One region of the Luteipulveratus halotolerans genome, then DNA from elsewhere that is predicted to be linked to it. Evidence: riboswitches for the same ligand, from Rfam matches in the RefSeq annotation. Region 1 holds a riboswitch; the other holds the start of a gene.
What was found. A riboswitch is a leader RNA that binds a small molecule or an ion and turns the genes downstream of it on or off. The one in region 1 is predicted to bind cobalamin.
Positions count from the first base shown of each region.

Region 1 (7,527 bases):
CTGCTCGGCTGATCGACGCGGCCGACGTGGTCGCCTACCACTCCGGTCGGCCGGGCTCGTCCAACGCGCGGGCGATCGTCGCCGACCTGCTCGACGGGCAGGTCGAGGAAGAGCTCGTCTACCCGGTCACGACCGGCACCACCGATCACCCGGGTGGCTACGCCGGCGCGATGGAGGACTTCTACGCCGACTCGGCCGCCCGTCTCATCGCTCACCTCGACGCGGGCCGCGACGTCGTGCTGCTCTCCGAGGGCGACCCGCTGTTCTACGGGTCGTTCATGTACATGCACGACCGCATCAGCCTCCACCACCGGGTCGAGATCGTCCCCGGCGTCACGTCGATGGCCGGTGCCACCGCGACCGCCGCGCTGCCGCTGATGCGTCAGACCGACGTCCTCACCGTGCTGCCCGGCACGCTGCCCGAGGCCGAGCTCGCGCGCCGGCTCGCCGACACCGAGGCGGCGGTCATCATGAAGCTCGGCCGCACCTTCCCGGCCGTACGCCGCGCCCTGGAGTCAGCGGGCAGGCTGGAGCACGCCGTCTATGTCGAGCGCGCGACGACCGGTCGTGAGCGGCGCCTGCCGGTGGCCGACGTCGACCCGGCGACAGTGCCGTACTTCTCGATCATCCTGGTCGACGGCGACAGCGCACCGTCGCGCGCCCGCCACGCCGAGTCAGCACCGAAACCCCTGCAGCACAACGAGATCCGCGCCGAGCTGCTCGTCGTCGGTCTCGGTCCCGGACCGGACCGGTGGATTACCCCCGAGGTGACCGAGGCGCTCGCCGACGTCGAGCACGTCATCGGCTACGCGCCCTACGTCAACCGCGTGCCACAGCGGCCCGGTCTCCGGCGCCACGCCAGCGGCAACACCGTCGAGGTCGACCGTGCCCGGCACGCACTCGACCTCGCGCTCGCCGGCGAACGCGTCGCCGTCGTCTCCGGCGGGGACGCCGGGGTCTTCGGGATGGCCGCGGCGGTGTTCGAGGCCCAGGCGAGCGACCCGGCGTACGACGAAGTGCACGTCCGCGTGCTGCCCGGGGTGTCCGCAGTGCAGGCTGTCGCGGCCCGTGCGGGAGCGCCGGTGGGAGCCGACTTCGCGGTGCTGAGCCTGTCCGACCGGCTCAAGCCTTGGACGGTGGTCGAGCAGCGGCTCGCCGCGATCGCGGCGGCCGATCTGGTGCTCGCGATCTACAACCCGCGCTCGCGGGCCCGTCCGACGCAGATGGCCGACGCGCAGCGAGTTCTGCTGCAGCACAAGGACGCTCGTACGGTCGTGGTGGTCGGGCGCGACATCGGGCGGGCCGAGGAGTCGCTGACGGTCACGACCCTCGGCGAGCTCGACCCGGAGACGATCGACATGAAGTGCCTGGTCGTCGTCGGGGCGTCGAGCACGCGGGTCACGAGCGCAGGTCAGGTGTGGAGTCCGCGCTTCGTCGGCCACGACGGTCGATCACGGCCAGGCCGGCCGCGAGACTGAGCAGCAGCGCCCCGACGCCGGCGATGTTGAGCAGAACGCGCGGATAGCCGTGCACCCCGACGTCGACGAACGGGTAGGGGTACCAGTCGGTGACGGCGCCGAGCAGGATGACGACGAGCAGTCCCCACGCGAGCGGCCAGACCAGGCTCAGCGCGACCGTGCGGCGGTCGATGCGCGGGCGAGGACCGAAGGCCGCCCACCCGACGACCGCGAGCAGCGGGACCACCACGTGCAGCAGCTTGTCCGCGACGTAGGGGCCGCCGGTCAGGTGCAGGAGAGGGCGAAGGAAGAACCAGTGGATCAGCCCGGTGCCAGTGATGCCGATCAGGGCGTCGAGCCGCACGACCCGCCACCGCGGGCCGTCGTACGACGGGCGACGCACCAGAGGGAGGACCGACGCCAGCACGAGCAGGTTGCTCTGGATCGTGAAGTAGGAGACGAACCGCAGCAGCCGGGTCGGGAGCCCCGGTGGCTCCGCGGTGGTCAGCACCTGGGCGCCCTGCACGACGAGGACGAGCTGCAGGATCAGGGCACCCGCACACACGACCGCCGTCAGGGCGTGCCACCAGCGGGCGGGCCGGCTGTCTGCGACGTCTCGCACGGCCGCAGCCTAGCCGCGACGGCGCTCGCGGGCGGGGTCGTACAGGAAGGAGCCGCGGGGCGCCTGGGCGTCGAGTGAGCGACCGACGATGATGACGGCTGCCTGCGTCAGCTCGGCCTGCTCGACCTGGTCGGCGATGTCGCTCAGCGTGCCCGCGAGGACGATCTGCTCAGGCTGTGACGCGCGGTAGACCACCGCGACCGGGCAGTCAGAGCCGTAGTGCTCCACCAGCTCGCCGGTCAGTCGACGGGTGTGGCGGATCGCCAGGTGGAGCACCAATGTCGCTCTGCTCGCAGCGAATCGGGCGAGGCTCTCGGTGTCGGGCATTGCGGTCGAGCGGGCCTGCGTGCGCGTGAGCACGACCGACTGCGCGACCTCGGGCACCGTCAGCTCGGCGCCGAGGAGGGCGGCAGCGGCGGCGTACGCCGGCACGCCCGGGGTGACGTCCCACGGCACGTCGGCCGCATCGAGGCGGGCCTTCTGCTCGGTGAGCGCGGAGTAGACCGACGGGTCGCCCGAGCAGAGCCGTACGACGTCGTCACCGCGCTCGTGCGCGTCGACGAGGTGCGCGGTGATCTGGTCGAGGTCGAGGTGCTGGGTGTCGATGAGGCGCGCGTCGGCGGACGCGTGTGAGAGAACCTCCGCGTCGAGGTAGGTGCCCGCGTAGAGCACGGTGTCCGCAGACTCCAGCAGGCGGATCGCGCGCAGCGTCAGCAGGTCTGCCGCTCCCGGACCGGCCCCGACGAAGTGGACCGTCATCGGACGAGGCTCCACTGGGTGACGGGTCGCGCGGGGCGCCAGCCGCTCATGGTGCCGAGCGGCTCGGCCGTCTCGACCGTGATGCGGGTGAGCTGACCGCCGTGCTCGCGCTGCGCGGCGACGAGCAGCGCCTCGGTCTCGATGGTGACCGCGTGCGCGACCAGCCGTCCGCCCGGTCGAAGGGCAGCGAGGCAGGTGTCGATGACTCCGGGGCGGCTGGCGCCACCACCGATGAACACTGCATCGGGCGCGTCGAGGCCGGTGAGCGCCTCGGGGGCCGAGCCGCACACGACCTCGAGCTCGGACAGGCCGAAACGGTCGGCATTGCGCGAGACCCGTTGTGCGCGTTCGGAATTCGCCTCGATGGCGATCGCACCACAGCTCAGGTGCGAACGCATCCACTCGACGGAGACCGAACCCGCGCCGGCGCCGACGTCCCACAGCAGGTGTCCCGGTCGTGGTTCGAGACGAGAGAGGGCGCTCGCGCGCAGGTCGCGCTTGGTCAGCTGCCCGTCGTGCTCGAACGCGTCGTCCGGCAGACCCGCGACCAGGCCGTACGACGGTGCGTCGGTCGGGCAGACCACGCAGACGAGGTTGAGCCGGTCGACCTCGGCCGACCAGGTGGCTGCAGTGCCGCGCGAGCGCCACTCGTCGACCGCGCCGAGGCGTGACCAGGCGACCATCTCGGCGGCACCCATGCCGTGCTCGTCGAGCAGCTTGGCGACCTCGGCGGGCGTGGTCTCGTCGGAGGACAGCACGATCAGCCGTCGGCCGGGCGACAGGTGTCGGGCCAGCCGCGACGTCGGCCGCCCGACCAGTGACACCACCGTGGTGGTCTCGTGCGACCACCCCATCCGCGCGTGGGCGAGGCTCGCCGACGAGACGGCCGGGACGACGTCGACCCGCTCCGGGCCCATCACGTCGATCAAGGTCGTCCCGACGCCGGACAGCAGCGGGTCGCCGGACGCGAGGGCGACCAGGCGCCGGCCGTCGTACAGCGCGAGCAGCGGCTCGAGGCCGTCACGCAGGGGAGAGGGCCACGAGCGGCGTACCTGACCTGCGACCTCGGGCACGAGGTCGAGGTGGCGCGGTCCGCCGACGAGCACCTCGGCGCCCTGGATGATGTCCTGGTGGGTGCGCGGGAGCCCGGCCCACCCCTCGGCGCCGATCCCGACCACAGTCACGGTGTTCACAGCCGCTGACCCTAGAGGCTCGGGTGGGTTAGGGTGCGGACCGGCAGATGTGAGGTGCACGGGAAGCCGGTGAGACTCCGGCACAGGACCCGCTGCGGTGACCGAGGATGCCGACGACGCGTGGCGCGAGAGCGCCGGCCACTGGGACGACCCGGGAAGGCGCGCCGCCGGGCTCGGAAGTCCGAAGACCGGCCTCGCAGCAGCGCGATCGTGCCGCGTGGTCCCGGCACGCCGGCGGGAGCAACCCCATGCAGCAGTCCCTACCCACCTTTCCCTTCTCCGCCGTCGTCGGCTCCGACGACATGGCCCTGGCGCTCGTCCTGACAGCCGTCGCGCCCGACGTCGGCGGTGTGCTCGTCCGCGGCGAGAAGGGCACCGCCAAGTCGACCGCGGTGCGCGGCCTGACGAGTCTGCTGCCGCCGGTGCAGGTGGTGAAGGGGTGCCGGTTCTCGTGTGACCCCGCGGCGCCCGACCCGAGGTGTCCGGACGGCCCGCATGCGCAGGCCGAGCCCACCGCACGCCCGGCTCGGCTCGTCGAGCTGCCGGTCGGCGCCAGCGAGGACCGCCTGGTCGGCTCGCTGCACCTGCACAAGGCGCTGTCCGAGGGCGTCGCCGAGTACGACCCCGGCCTCCTCGCTGCGGCTCACCGCGGGCTGCTCTACGTCGACGAGGTCAACCTGCTGCAGGACCACCTCGTCGACGTGCTCCTCGACGCGGCGGCCATGGGTCGCTCCACGGTCGAGCGCGACGGGGTGTCGATCTCGCACGCCTCACGGTTCGTGATCATCGGCACGATGAACCCCGAGGAGGGCGAGCTGCGCCCGCAGCTGCTCGACCGGTTCGGGCTGACCGTCGAGGTCGCGGCTCCGCGTGATCCGCAGACCCGCGTCGAGGTCGTACGCCGACGCCTGGCCTTCGACGCCGACCCGGTGACGTTCGCCGACCGATGGCGTTCGGAGGAGTCCGCGCTCGCGGCCCGCATCGCCGCTGCGCGAGACGCCGTCAGCTCGGTGCGCCTCGGTGACGAGGCGCTCGTGCGCATCGCCGACCTGTGCGCGGCGTTCGAGGTCGACGGCATGCGCGCCGACATCGTCACCGCGCGAGCCGCCACGGCCCACGCCGCGTGGTGCGGCCGAGACGAGGTGACGGTCGACGACATCCGTGCTGCCGCTCGCCTGTCGATCCCGCACCGTCGTCGCCGCAACCCGTTCGACGCGCCGGGTCTGGACGACGACCTGCTCGACGACGTCCTCGGCCCGGACGACGACACAGATCCCGACCCCGAGCCGCCGCAGCCGCCGTCCGATGGTGGCGGCGGCGAGCCCGCGCCGGGCGACGACGCGCCGAGTGGCGAGGCGCCGACCGGCGGAGACGGCGAGGCGGCACCGGGTGGCGGCTCCGAGAGCCAAGGCGCTGCTGCGCCGCAGCCCGCGCGCGTCGGTGCCGGAAAGCCTTATCGCGCAAGGCTGTTCAGCGTCTCCGGCACGGGTGCCGGCGAGTCGGGCCGCCGTTCGACCGCGGAGTCCACGCGCGGCCGGACGGTCGGCGCCCGGCGTACCCCTGAGGCGGGCGCATCTGTGCACCTGCTGTCGACGATCGAGGCAGCAGCCCGGCGAGGTGAACCACGCACGTCGCCGCGGCTGACCGTCGCGCCTGGCGACCTGCGCTACGCCCGGCGCATCGGCCGTGAGTCCAACCTCGTGCTGTTCTGCGTCGACGCGAGCGGCTCGATGGCCGCGCGCCGTCGGATGGAGCAGGTCAAGACGGCCGTGCTGTCGTTGCTGCTCGACGCCTACCAGCGGCGCGACAAGGTCGGTCTGATCACCTTCCGTGGCAACGGTTCCGAGCTCGTGCTGCCGCCCACCGGGTCGGTCGACGTCGCCGCTCGTCGCCTGGAGGACCTTCCCGCCGGAGGCCGCACACCGCTCGCCGAGGGCCTGCTGCGCGCCGCCGAGACCCTGCGCGTCGAGCGGCTGCGCGATCCACGTCGGCGACCGCTGCTCGTGCTCGTCACCGATGGTCGGGCCACGCACGGCACCGACGCCGTACGCCGGTCCCGCCAGGCTGCGGCGATACTCGCCGACGCGGGTGTCGCGTCCGTCGTGATCGACTGCGAGACAGGGAAGTTCGCGATGGGTCTGGCACGCGACCTGGCAGTGCACCTGCAGGCCGAGCACGTCGCGGTCGGCGAGGTCGCCGCCGACCACCTCACGACCGTCGTCCGAGAGAGGGCCTCCTGATGCCGAAGGGTCAGCCGACCGTCGTCCCCGACGACAACCTCACCACCCGGCAGCGGCGCAACCGACCGCTCGTGATGGTCCACACCGGCGACGGCAAGGGGAAGTCGACCGCTGCGTTCGGACTCGCCCTGCGCGGCTGGAACCAGGGCTGGTCGATCGGGGTGTTCCAGTTCGTGAAGTCGGCGAAGTGGAAGATCGGCGAGCAGGAGGTGCTCGAACGCCTCGGCCGCCTGCACGAGTCCGAGGGCGTCGGCGGTCCGGTCGAGTGGCACAAGATGGGCTCCGGCTGGTCGTGGTCGCGCAAGAGCGGCACCGAGGACGAGCACGCCGCAGCGGCCGCCGAGGGCTGGGCCGAGATCAAGCGACGCCTGGCTGCTGAGACTCATCAGCTGTACGTGCTGGACGAGTTCACCTATCCGATCCACTGGGGCTGGGTCGACGCCGACGACGTCGTGGCGACGCTCGCCGAGCGCCCCGGGCAGCAGCACGTCGTCATCACCGGGCGTCGCGCCCACCCGGCCCTGCTCGACGCCGCCGACCTAGTCACCGAGATGACCAAGGTGCGCCACCCGATGGACGCGGGTCAGAAGGGCCAGCGGGGGATCGAGTGGTGACACATCTGCCGCGCGTGGTGATCGCGGCGCCGGCGTCCGGGCACGGCAAGACGACGGTCGCGACCGGGCTGATGGCGGCGCTGCGGCGCCGGGGGCTCGCGGTGTCCGGCCACAAGGTCGGGCCCGACTACATCGATCCCGGCTATCACGGGCTCGCCACCGGCCGACCGGGCCGCAACCTCGACCCCCAGATGGTCGGTGAGGAGCGCCTGGTGCCGTTGCTGCTGAACGGCGCTCGTGGTGCCGACGTGGCCGTCGTCGAGGGAGTGATGGGCCTCTACGACGGTGCGACAGGACGCCAGGGGTTCGCCTCGACCGCGCACGTGGCCGGGGTGCTCGATGCCCCGGTGGTGCTGGTCGTCGACGTGTCGCACGCGGCGCGTTCGGTCGCGGCGGTCGTGCACGGCATGGCGACGTTCGACCCGTCTGTGCGCGTCGCCGGCGTGATCCTCAACAAGGTGGCGTCCGACCGGCATGCCGCAGAGGTGCGAGATGCGTTGGTGGAGAAGGGCTTCGACGTTCTCGGCGTCCTGCACCGCGACGCCGGCATCTCCGCTCCTGGCCGCCACCTCGGTCTCGTGCCGGTGGCTGAGCAGCGCTCGGCGGAGGCGTCCATCGACCGGCTCGCCTCGCGCATCGAGG
Region 1 is NZ_LAIR01000002.1:571,823-579,349, forward strand. Features, by position in the region: gene VV01_RS03235 (precorrin-2 C(20)-methyltransferase) at 1-1,478, shown strand, start outside; gene VV01_RS03240 (Pr6Pr family membrane protein) at 1,399-2,079, opposite strand; gene cobM (precorrin-4 C(11)-methyltransferase) at 2,089-2,838, opposite strand; gene cbiE (precorrin-6y C5,15-methyltransferase (decarboxylating) subunit CbiE) at 2,835-4,031, opposite strand; cobalamin riboswitch at 4,067-4,242, shown strand; gene VV01_RS03255 (magnesium chelatase subunit D family protein) at 4,280-6,271, shown strand; gene cobO (cob(I)yrinic acid a,c-diamide adenosyltransferase) at 6,271-6,885, shown strand; gene VV01_RS03265 (cobyrinate a,c-diamide synthase) at 6,882-7,527, shown strand, end outside.

Region 2 (7,527 bases), 590 kb from region 1:
CGACGCTGGGTGGACCCGCCTCGCGCTGCAGGCGTTCGCGCCGGTGCAGATCATGGTCGACGGCTGTGACCCGGCCCGTGACACCGAGGCCGCGATCCGCAGCGCCGGGTTCGCCGACGTCGACATCGAGCACTTCGTGCAGCCCGGTCCGCTCGGCACTCGTCTGCCGTTCATCGTCGGGCGTGCGTCGGTAGCGTGAGCGTCATGGACCGTACGCGCCGACCCTGGCGCGCCCTGCTCGACGACGACCCCGGCGCGACGCCGTTCGGTGAGCCCACCTGCCTGCCGCCCTGGCTGCTCGGCTGGGTCCGTCGCGGACCTGGGCCGTGGCCGGTCCTCCCGTGGCTGGTGATCCTGCTCATCGCGCCCGTGTCGCACGCCGTCGGCGACGGATCGGTCACCGAGCTGGCCGCCGTGGCAGGGGTGGCCGTCGCGTTCGTGGGACTCGTGCTGCCGCTCGGCACCGACCAGGTGCTGCGACGCCCGGTCGCGCTCGCGCTGGTCGCGGCCCAGATGTTGCTGGTCGGCACCGGTGCCGTCGTCTGGGGTGATGACTGGTACGCGGTGTTCGTCCTCGTCGCCATCAGTGCTGCCGTCGGCCTGCGCACCTCGGTCGCGCCGCTCATGATCATCGTCATCGGCACGCTGTCGTCCCTGACGATCGGGTTCGACACCGGCGCCTGGTCGACCGGCACGGTCATCTCGGTCAACTGCCTGCTCGCCGGCACAGCCACCTACTTCTTCTACTGGCTGCTCGCCGCGGTCGGTGAGCTGTCGCGCACGCAGGCGCAGCTCGCCGAGGCGGCGGTCACGCAGGAACGGCTGCGGTTCTCGCGCGACCTGCACGACGTGCTCGGGCACACCCTGTCGGTCATCGTCGTCAAGTCCGAGGCCGTACGCCGAATCGCGCGCCGCGACCCGGACGCCGCGGCGGCCCACGCCGGCGACATCGAGCAGATCGGCCGGTCCGCCCTGGCCGACGTGCGTGAGACGGTCGGCGGCTACCGGCGTACGACGCTCGCCGAGGAGATCGTCACGGCGCGAGTTGCGTTGAGCGCCGCCGGGATTCGCCCTGAGGTAGGCCCGGTACCCGACCGTCTCGACACCGACGTCGACCTCACGCTCGGCTGGGTCGTGCGCGAGGCCACGACCAACGTCGTACGCCACTCGGGCGCCCGCACCTGCCGGGTGGGCGTGACCGAGCGCGACGGTCGCATCAGGCTGGTCGTCGAGGACGACGGGCGGGGTGGCTCGCCGGCCACCGGCCACGGCCTCCAAGGGCTCCAGGAGCGCGTCGAGCAGATGGCCGGAACCCTTGAGATCGACGCATCCCCACCAGGATTCAGGCTCGTCGTCGAGCTGCCCGTCGAGCGTCAGCGGGCCGACGCATGAGTGAGCCGATCACGGTGCTGCTCGCCGAGGACCAGGCGATGATGCGCGGCGCGCTGTCGTTGCTGCTCGGCCTCGAGGACGACATCGAGGTCGTCGCCGAGGTCGGGCGCGGCGACGAGATCGTGCCGACCGCCGTGGAGCACCGGGCGACCATCGCCGTGCTCGACATCGAGATGCCCGGTCGCAGCGGGCTCGACGCGGCGGCCGACCTCGCCCAGCAGGTGCCGGAGTGCAAGGTCGTGATCGTCACGACGTTCGGACGCCCCGGCTACCTGCGTCAGGCGATGGATGCCGGCGTGCGCGGCTTCCTGGTCAAGGACCGGCCGGTCGAGGACCTCGCCGACGCGATCCGACGGGTGCACACCGGTGAGGTCGTCGTCGACCCTGACCTCGCCGCAGCCGCTCTGCGCGCGGGGCCCAACCCGCTGACCGAACGCGAACGTGACGTGCTCGCCGAGGCCCGCGACGGGCGTACGGTCGCCGACATCGCCGGATCGCTCTTCCTGTCCGAGAGCACCGTGCGCAACTACCTGTCGGCCGCGATCGCCAAGACCGGCACCCGCAACCGCATCGAGGCGGCGCACGCCGCGCGCGAGCACGGCTGGATCTGACCGACGTTCACCCGCTCGTCACGGACGGCACCCCGGGCGGCCACCACGACCCGGTTGCATGCGACGCATGGCCGATCTGACGCGCAGGACCTTGCTCGGAGGCGCCCTCGCCGGCGCCGGTGCTCTCACGCTCGGCGGGAGCCGTGTCGCCGCTGCGCCGTTGGTCGTCACCGGGCGCCCGAACCTCACCTCCGGTGTGATGTCCGGCGACGTCACCACCAACGGCGGGGTCGTGTGGGCGCGGGCCGACCGCGTCGGCCGGCTGGTGGCTGAGGTCGGACGCGGGCGCTCGCGTCAGGTGATCCGCGGCCCGTGGGCGACCCCGGACACCGACCACACCGCCAAGATCACGCTGCACGGCCTGCGTCCGGGCACGGACTACGACGTCCGCCTCACCTTCGAGGGGCGCGACGGCCACCTGGGCGAGTCGGGCATCGCGCATCTGCGCACCGCGCCGATGAAGGGCGCTCAGAGCTTCGTGTGGACCGGTGACACCGCGGGCCAGGGCTGGGGCATCAACCCCGACCTGGGCGGCATGACCGGCTACCGCACGATGCACGCGCTGCGGCCGGACTTCATGATCCACTCCGGCGACACGATCTACGCCGACAACCCGATCACCGAGTCGGTCACCGAGCCCGACGGTCAGGTCTGGCGCAACCTGGTCATCCCCGAGGTCGCCGAGGTCGCGCAGACACTCGGGCAGTACCGCGGACGGCACCGCTACAACATGCTCGACACCAACATCCGCGCGATGTACGCCGACGTGCCGCTCCTCGCCCAGTGGGACGACCACGAGACGCTCAACAACTGGTACCCGGGCGAGGTCCTCACCGACGAGCGCTACACCGAGCGTCGCGTCGACGTGCTCGCCGCGCGGGCCAAGCAGGCCTGGCGCGAGTGGCAGCCGATCGGTGACGACGACGCGCGCGGCCGGCGTACGACCGATGGCCGCAACCGCATCTACCGCAAGGTGACGCGCGGCCGCCACCTCGACGTGATGTGCCTGGACATGCGCACGTTCAAGAGCCCGAACACCTCCGGGCTCGAGACCCATCGCACCGCGATCCTCGGCCACGAGCAGACCGAGTGGCTGATCCGTGAGCTGCGTCGTTCGCGGGCGACCTGGAAGGTCATCGCGGCCGATCTGCCGCTCGGCATCATCGTCCCGGACGGGCCGGTCGACCAGGAGAGCGTCGCCAACCGTGACCCGGGCACGCCACTCGGCCGCGAGCTGGAGATCGCCTACCTGCTGCAGCAGATCAAGCGCCACGACATCCGCAACGTCGTCTGGGTGACGGCCGACGTGCACTACTGCGCTGCGCACCACTACGACCCGTCGCGGGCGGCCTTCACCGACTTCACCCCCTTCTGGGAGCTCGTGGCCGGACCGATCTCGGCCGGGGCGTTCGCGCCCAGCCCGATGGACGCGACGTTCGGTCCGGAGGTCGTCTTCGCCAAGGGGGCGTCGTACGCCAACCAGTCGCCCCGCACCGGCAAGGCGCACTTCTTCGGGCACGTGCAGATCGACGACGCCGGCCTGCTGACCGCCAGCCTGCGTGACGCAACAGGCGCGGTGCTCTGGTCCAAGGACCTCTCGCCGCAGTGATGATCGCCTGGCCCGTTCGGCCGCGCAGGCGGTGATCGGCCGCTAGCGTGATCGGCTGACCACCGAGCGAGGGCGCGGGCGTACCTGATGCGACCACGACGGGACGCGCACGGGCGATCAGGTGCTGCGCCGCTGCTGGCCGCCGCGGTCGTGCTCGTGCTGGGCGCGGCCGGTGGCTTCGTGCTGTGGGGCGGCCTCGATGGACGCAGGGCGAGCTCGCAGATGCATACCGGGCTCGACCATCTGCCGCCGGCCACGGCCAGTCCGTCGCGCACCGACTCGGCCACGACCTCGCCGGCGACTCCGATCACCGCCACGCCGACCGTCGTGACGGTCACTGCGACGCCGCCGCCGATCCCGGTCGCCGAGCGGGCCGAGCCCGTGACGGCGACCCCGAGCTCCCGATCATCGCGTTCCTCGACGGCGCGCGAGACTCGCAGCACGACTCCGAGCCCCTCGACCAGCTCGAGCAGCTCGAGCCGGACCAGCGACGAGCCAGCGCCCGGTCGTGACGTGCGCGCCGAGGTCGTGCGCCTCACCAACGCCGAGCGGGCGAAGGCCGGGTGCGGCCCCGTGCGCACCGACCAGGCACTGCGTCGGGCTGCCGACGGTCACGCGTCCGACATGGTGCGTCACCGGTCGTTCTCGCACACCGGCTCCGACGGGTCGACCGCGTTCCAGCGCATGCGCCGCGCGGGATACGACGGGTTCGCAGCGGCCGAGAACATCGCCGCCGGTCAGGCCTCACCAGCGGCCGTGATGCGCTCGTGGATGTCCAGCGCGGGTCATCGCGCCAACATCCTCAACTGCTCGTTCAACCGCATCGGGGTGGGGTACGACGGGGGCTCGGTCGGCGACGGCTACGGCGACGGCGCCTGGGTCCAGGACTTCGGGATCTCCTGATCCCACGGCGTCCGCACGGGGCCCGTCGGCGTGCTGCTCGGCATAATCGGATCGCCCACAGCGTTCTCTCATGCGACTCTAGGGAGAACATGACTGCACACGATCACCTGCTCAGCACCCGCGCCGAAGCCCTGTCCGAGGCCGATGACCTCGACCCTCGCTACGACGAGTCCGGCTTCATCGTCGACGACTTCGACGGCGAGCAGCTCGACCGTCAGGAGCGCGCAGCCCTGCGCCGCGTCGAGGGCCTGTCCACCGAGCTCGAGGACGTCACCGAGGTCGAGTACCGCCAGCTGCGCCTCGAGCGCGTCGTGCTCGCGGGCGTCTGGACCGACGGCACCGCCGAGGACGCCGAGAACTCCCTGCGCGAGCTGTCCGCGCTCGCCGAGACGGCCGGCTCGACCGTGCTGGCCGGGGTGCTGCAGCGTCGCCACAAGCCCGACCCCGGCACCTGGATGGGTGCGGGCAAGGCCCAGGAGCTGCGCGACATCGTCATCGACGAGGGCGCCGACACCGTCATCGCCGACACCGAGCTCGCGCCCAGCCAGCGGCGCGCCCTCGAGGACGTCGTCAAGGTCAAGGTCATCGACCGCACCGCGCTGATCCTGGACATCTTTGCCCAGCACGCCAAGTCCAAGGAGGGCAAGGCGCAGGTCGAGCTCGCCCAGCTGAGCTATCTGCTGCCGCGCCTGCGTGGTTGGGGTGAGTCGATGTCCCGGCAGGCCGGTGGCCAGGCGGCCGGCGGTCAGGGCATGGGTTCGCGCGGTCCTGGTGAGACCAAGATCGAGCTCGACCGGCGGCGCATCAACAGCCGGATGGCCAAGCTGCGCAAGGAGATCGCGCAGATGAAGACCTCGCGCGACACCAAGCGGCACAGCCGCAAGGCGCACCACGTGCCGAGCGTCGCGATCGCGGGCTACACCAACGCCGGCAAGTCCTCGCTGCTCAACCGTCTCACCGGCGCGGGCGTGCTCGTCCAGAACCAGCTGTTCGCCACCCTCGACCCGACCGTGCGTCGCGCCGAGACCGAGGACGGCCGCCTCTACACGCTGGCCGACACCGTCGGGTTCGTCGCCAACCTGCCGCACCAGCTCGTCGAGGCGTTCCGCTCGACGCTGGAGGAGGTCTCAGAGTCCGACCTGGTGCTGCACGTGGTCGACGGCAGCCACCCCGACCCCGAGGCCCAGATCAGCGCCGTGCGTGAGGTGCTCGCCGAGGTCGGCGGCGACGCGGTCAAGGAGGTCATCGTCGTCAACAAGGCCGACCTGGCCGAGCCGCACGTCGTCGATCGCATCCTGCGCGCCGAGAAGCACAGCATCGCGGTCTCGGCCCGCACCGGCGACGGCATCGACGAGCTGCGTGCGCTGGTCGCCCGTGAGCTGCCACGACCCGACATCCGCGTCGACGTGCTCCTGCCGTACGACCGTGGTGACCTGCTCAGCCGCCTGCACGACGAGGCCGAGATCCTCAGCACCGAGCACCAGGGCGACGGCACGCGCGTCCACGCCAAGGTGACGCCGACGCTGCAGGCCGAGCTCGCGTCGTACGCCGTCTCGTGAGCCGGTCGCCGGTGATAGCGTTCCCGGCGAGCTGGTCGTACCACGAACGGTGCCAGGGAATCCGGTGAGACTCCGGAGCTGACGCGCAGCGGTGTGGGTGACGGGCGGAGCACAACGCCACTGGACGAGAGTCCGGGAAGGCGCTCCGTCTGAGTGATCCCGAGTCCGAAGACCTGCCGGCTCATGTCATCGACCACGAGCCTCGCGATCGGGCTCCGGATGAAAGAGCCGTTGCGTGCCCGACCTCGTGTCGGCGCCTGGGCGCGTCGTCGACGCACTCGGTCGCCCTCGTCCTGAACTGCGACCGCCTGTGCCCGCGCCGGAGCGTGAGCGTCGTCGGCCCCGGATGCTGGCCGTGCTCGGCGTCCTGCTGGTGCTCTGCGCTGCCGGTGCCTGCGCGTCGCTCGCACTCGGCTCGGAGCCGATCGCCGCGAGTGCGGTGTGGGACGTGCTCGCCCACCGCCTGCGACTGAGCCCCGGCCCGGACCCGACGGTCGACCTCATCGTGGTCGAGCTGCGGGCGCCGCGCGCGGCGCAGGCTCTGGTGGTCGGCGCCGGCCTCGGCGTCGCGGGCACAGCGGTGCAGGCCCTCGTCCGCAACCCCCTCGCGGACCCGTACCTGCTCGGGGTGTCCTCCGGCGCGAGTGTCGGCGCGACGGCCGTGATCACCACCGGCGCGCTGGCCGCGCTCGGCACGTGGGCCCTCTCCGCCGGCGCGCTGCTCGGTGCGCTCGCTGCCACGGCACTCGTCTTCGGGATCGCGAGCGCCCAGGGCGGGCTCACCCCGCTGCGCCTGGTCCTCACGGGCGTGGTCATGTCGTCGGCGTTCTCCTCGGTCGCGAGCTTCCTGGTGATGCGCAGCGACGACCGGGGCGCCCAGTCGGTCCTGTTCTGGCTGCTGGGGAGCCTCTCCGGTACGACGTGGGCGCAGGTCTGGCTGCCCGCGGTCGCTGTCGTCGCGACGACAGCACTGCTGCTCGCGTCGTCCTGGATCGACGCGCTGACCACCGGTGAGGACGGTGCCCGCGCGGTCGGCGTACCCGTCGACGGCCTCCGTCGGGCCCTGTTCGTCCTGTCCTCGGCGCTCGTCGGCGTACTCGTCGCGGTGTCGGGGAGCATCGGCTTCGTCGGGCTGGTGCTGCCGCACCTCGGGCGCCTGGTGGTGGGCGCCCGCCATCGGGTGCTGCTGCCGGTGGCCGCGCTCGGTGGAGCGGCGTTCCTCATCTGGGTCGATGTGCTCTCGCGGGTGGTCGTGCGTCCGGTCGAGCTGCCCCTCAGCGTCGTGACCGGTCTGGTGGGCGCGCCGGTCTTCCTCCTGCTCCTCGGGCGGCGCCGCTACAGCTACGGATCCGCGGTATGAGCGCCGGCGCCCTGTGCACCCGTGACCTGTCGTGCGCCGTCGGGGGTCGCACAGTCCTTTCCCACGTCAGTCTCGACGTCGAGCCCGGCTCGA
Region 2 is NZ_LAIR01000002.1:1,166,042-1,173,568, forward strand. Features, by position in the region: gene VV01_RS06125 (class I SAM-dependent methyltransferase) at 1-199, shown strand, start outside; gene VV01_RS06130 (sensor histidine kinase) at 205-1,392, shown strand; gene VV01_RS06135 (response regulator transcription factor) at 1,389-2,003, shown strand; gene VV01_RS06140 (alkaline phosphatase D family protein) at 2,071-3,612, shown strand; gene VV01_RS06145 (CAP domain-containing protein) at 3,700-4,515, shown strand; gene hflX (GTPase HflX) at 4,605-6,074, shown strand; cobalamin riboswitch at 6,090-6,269, shown strand; gene VV01_RS06155 (FecCD family ABC transporter permease) at 6,310-7,434, shown strand; gene VV01_RS06160 (ABC transporter ATP-binding protein) at 7,431-7,527, shown strand, end outside.
Region 2: another riboswitch for cobalamin. It lies ahead of VV01_RS06155 (FecCD family ABC transporter permease); the one in region 1 lies ahead of VV01_RS03255 (magnesium chelatase subunit D family protein).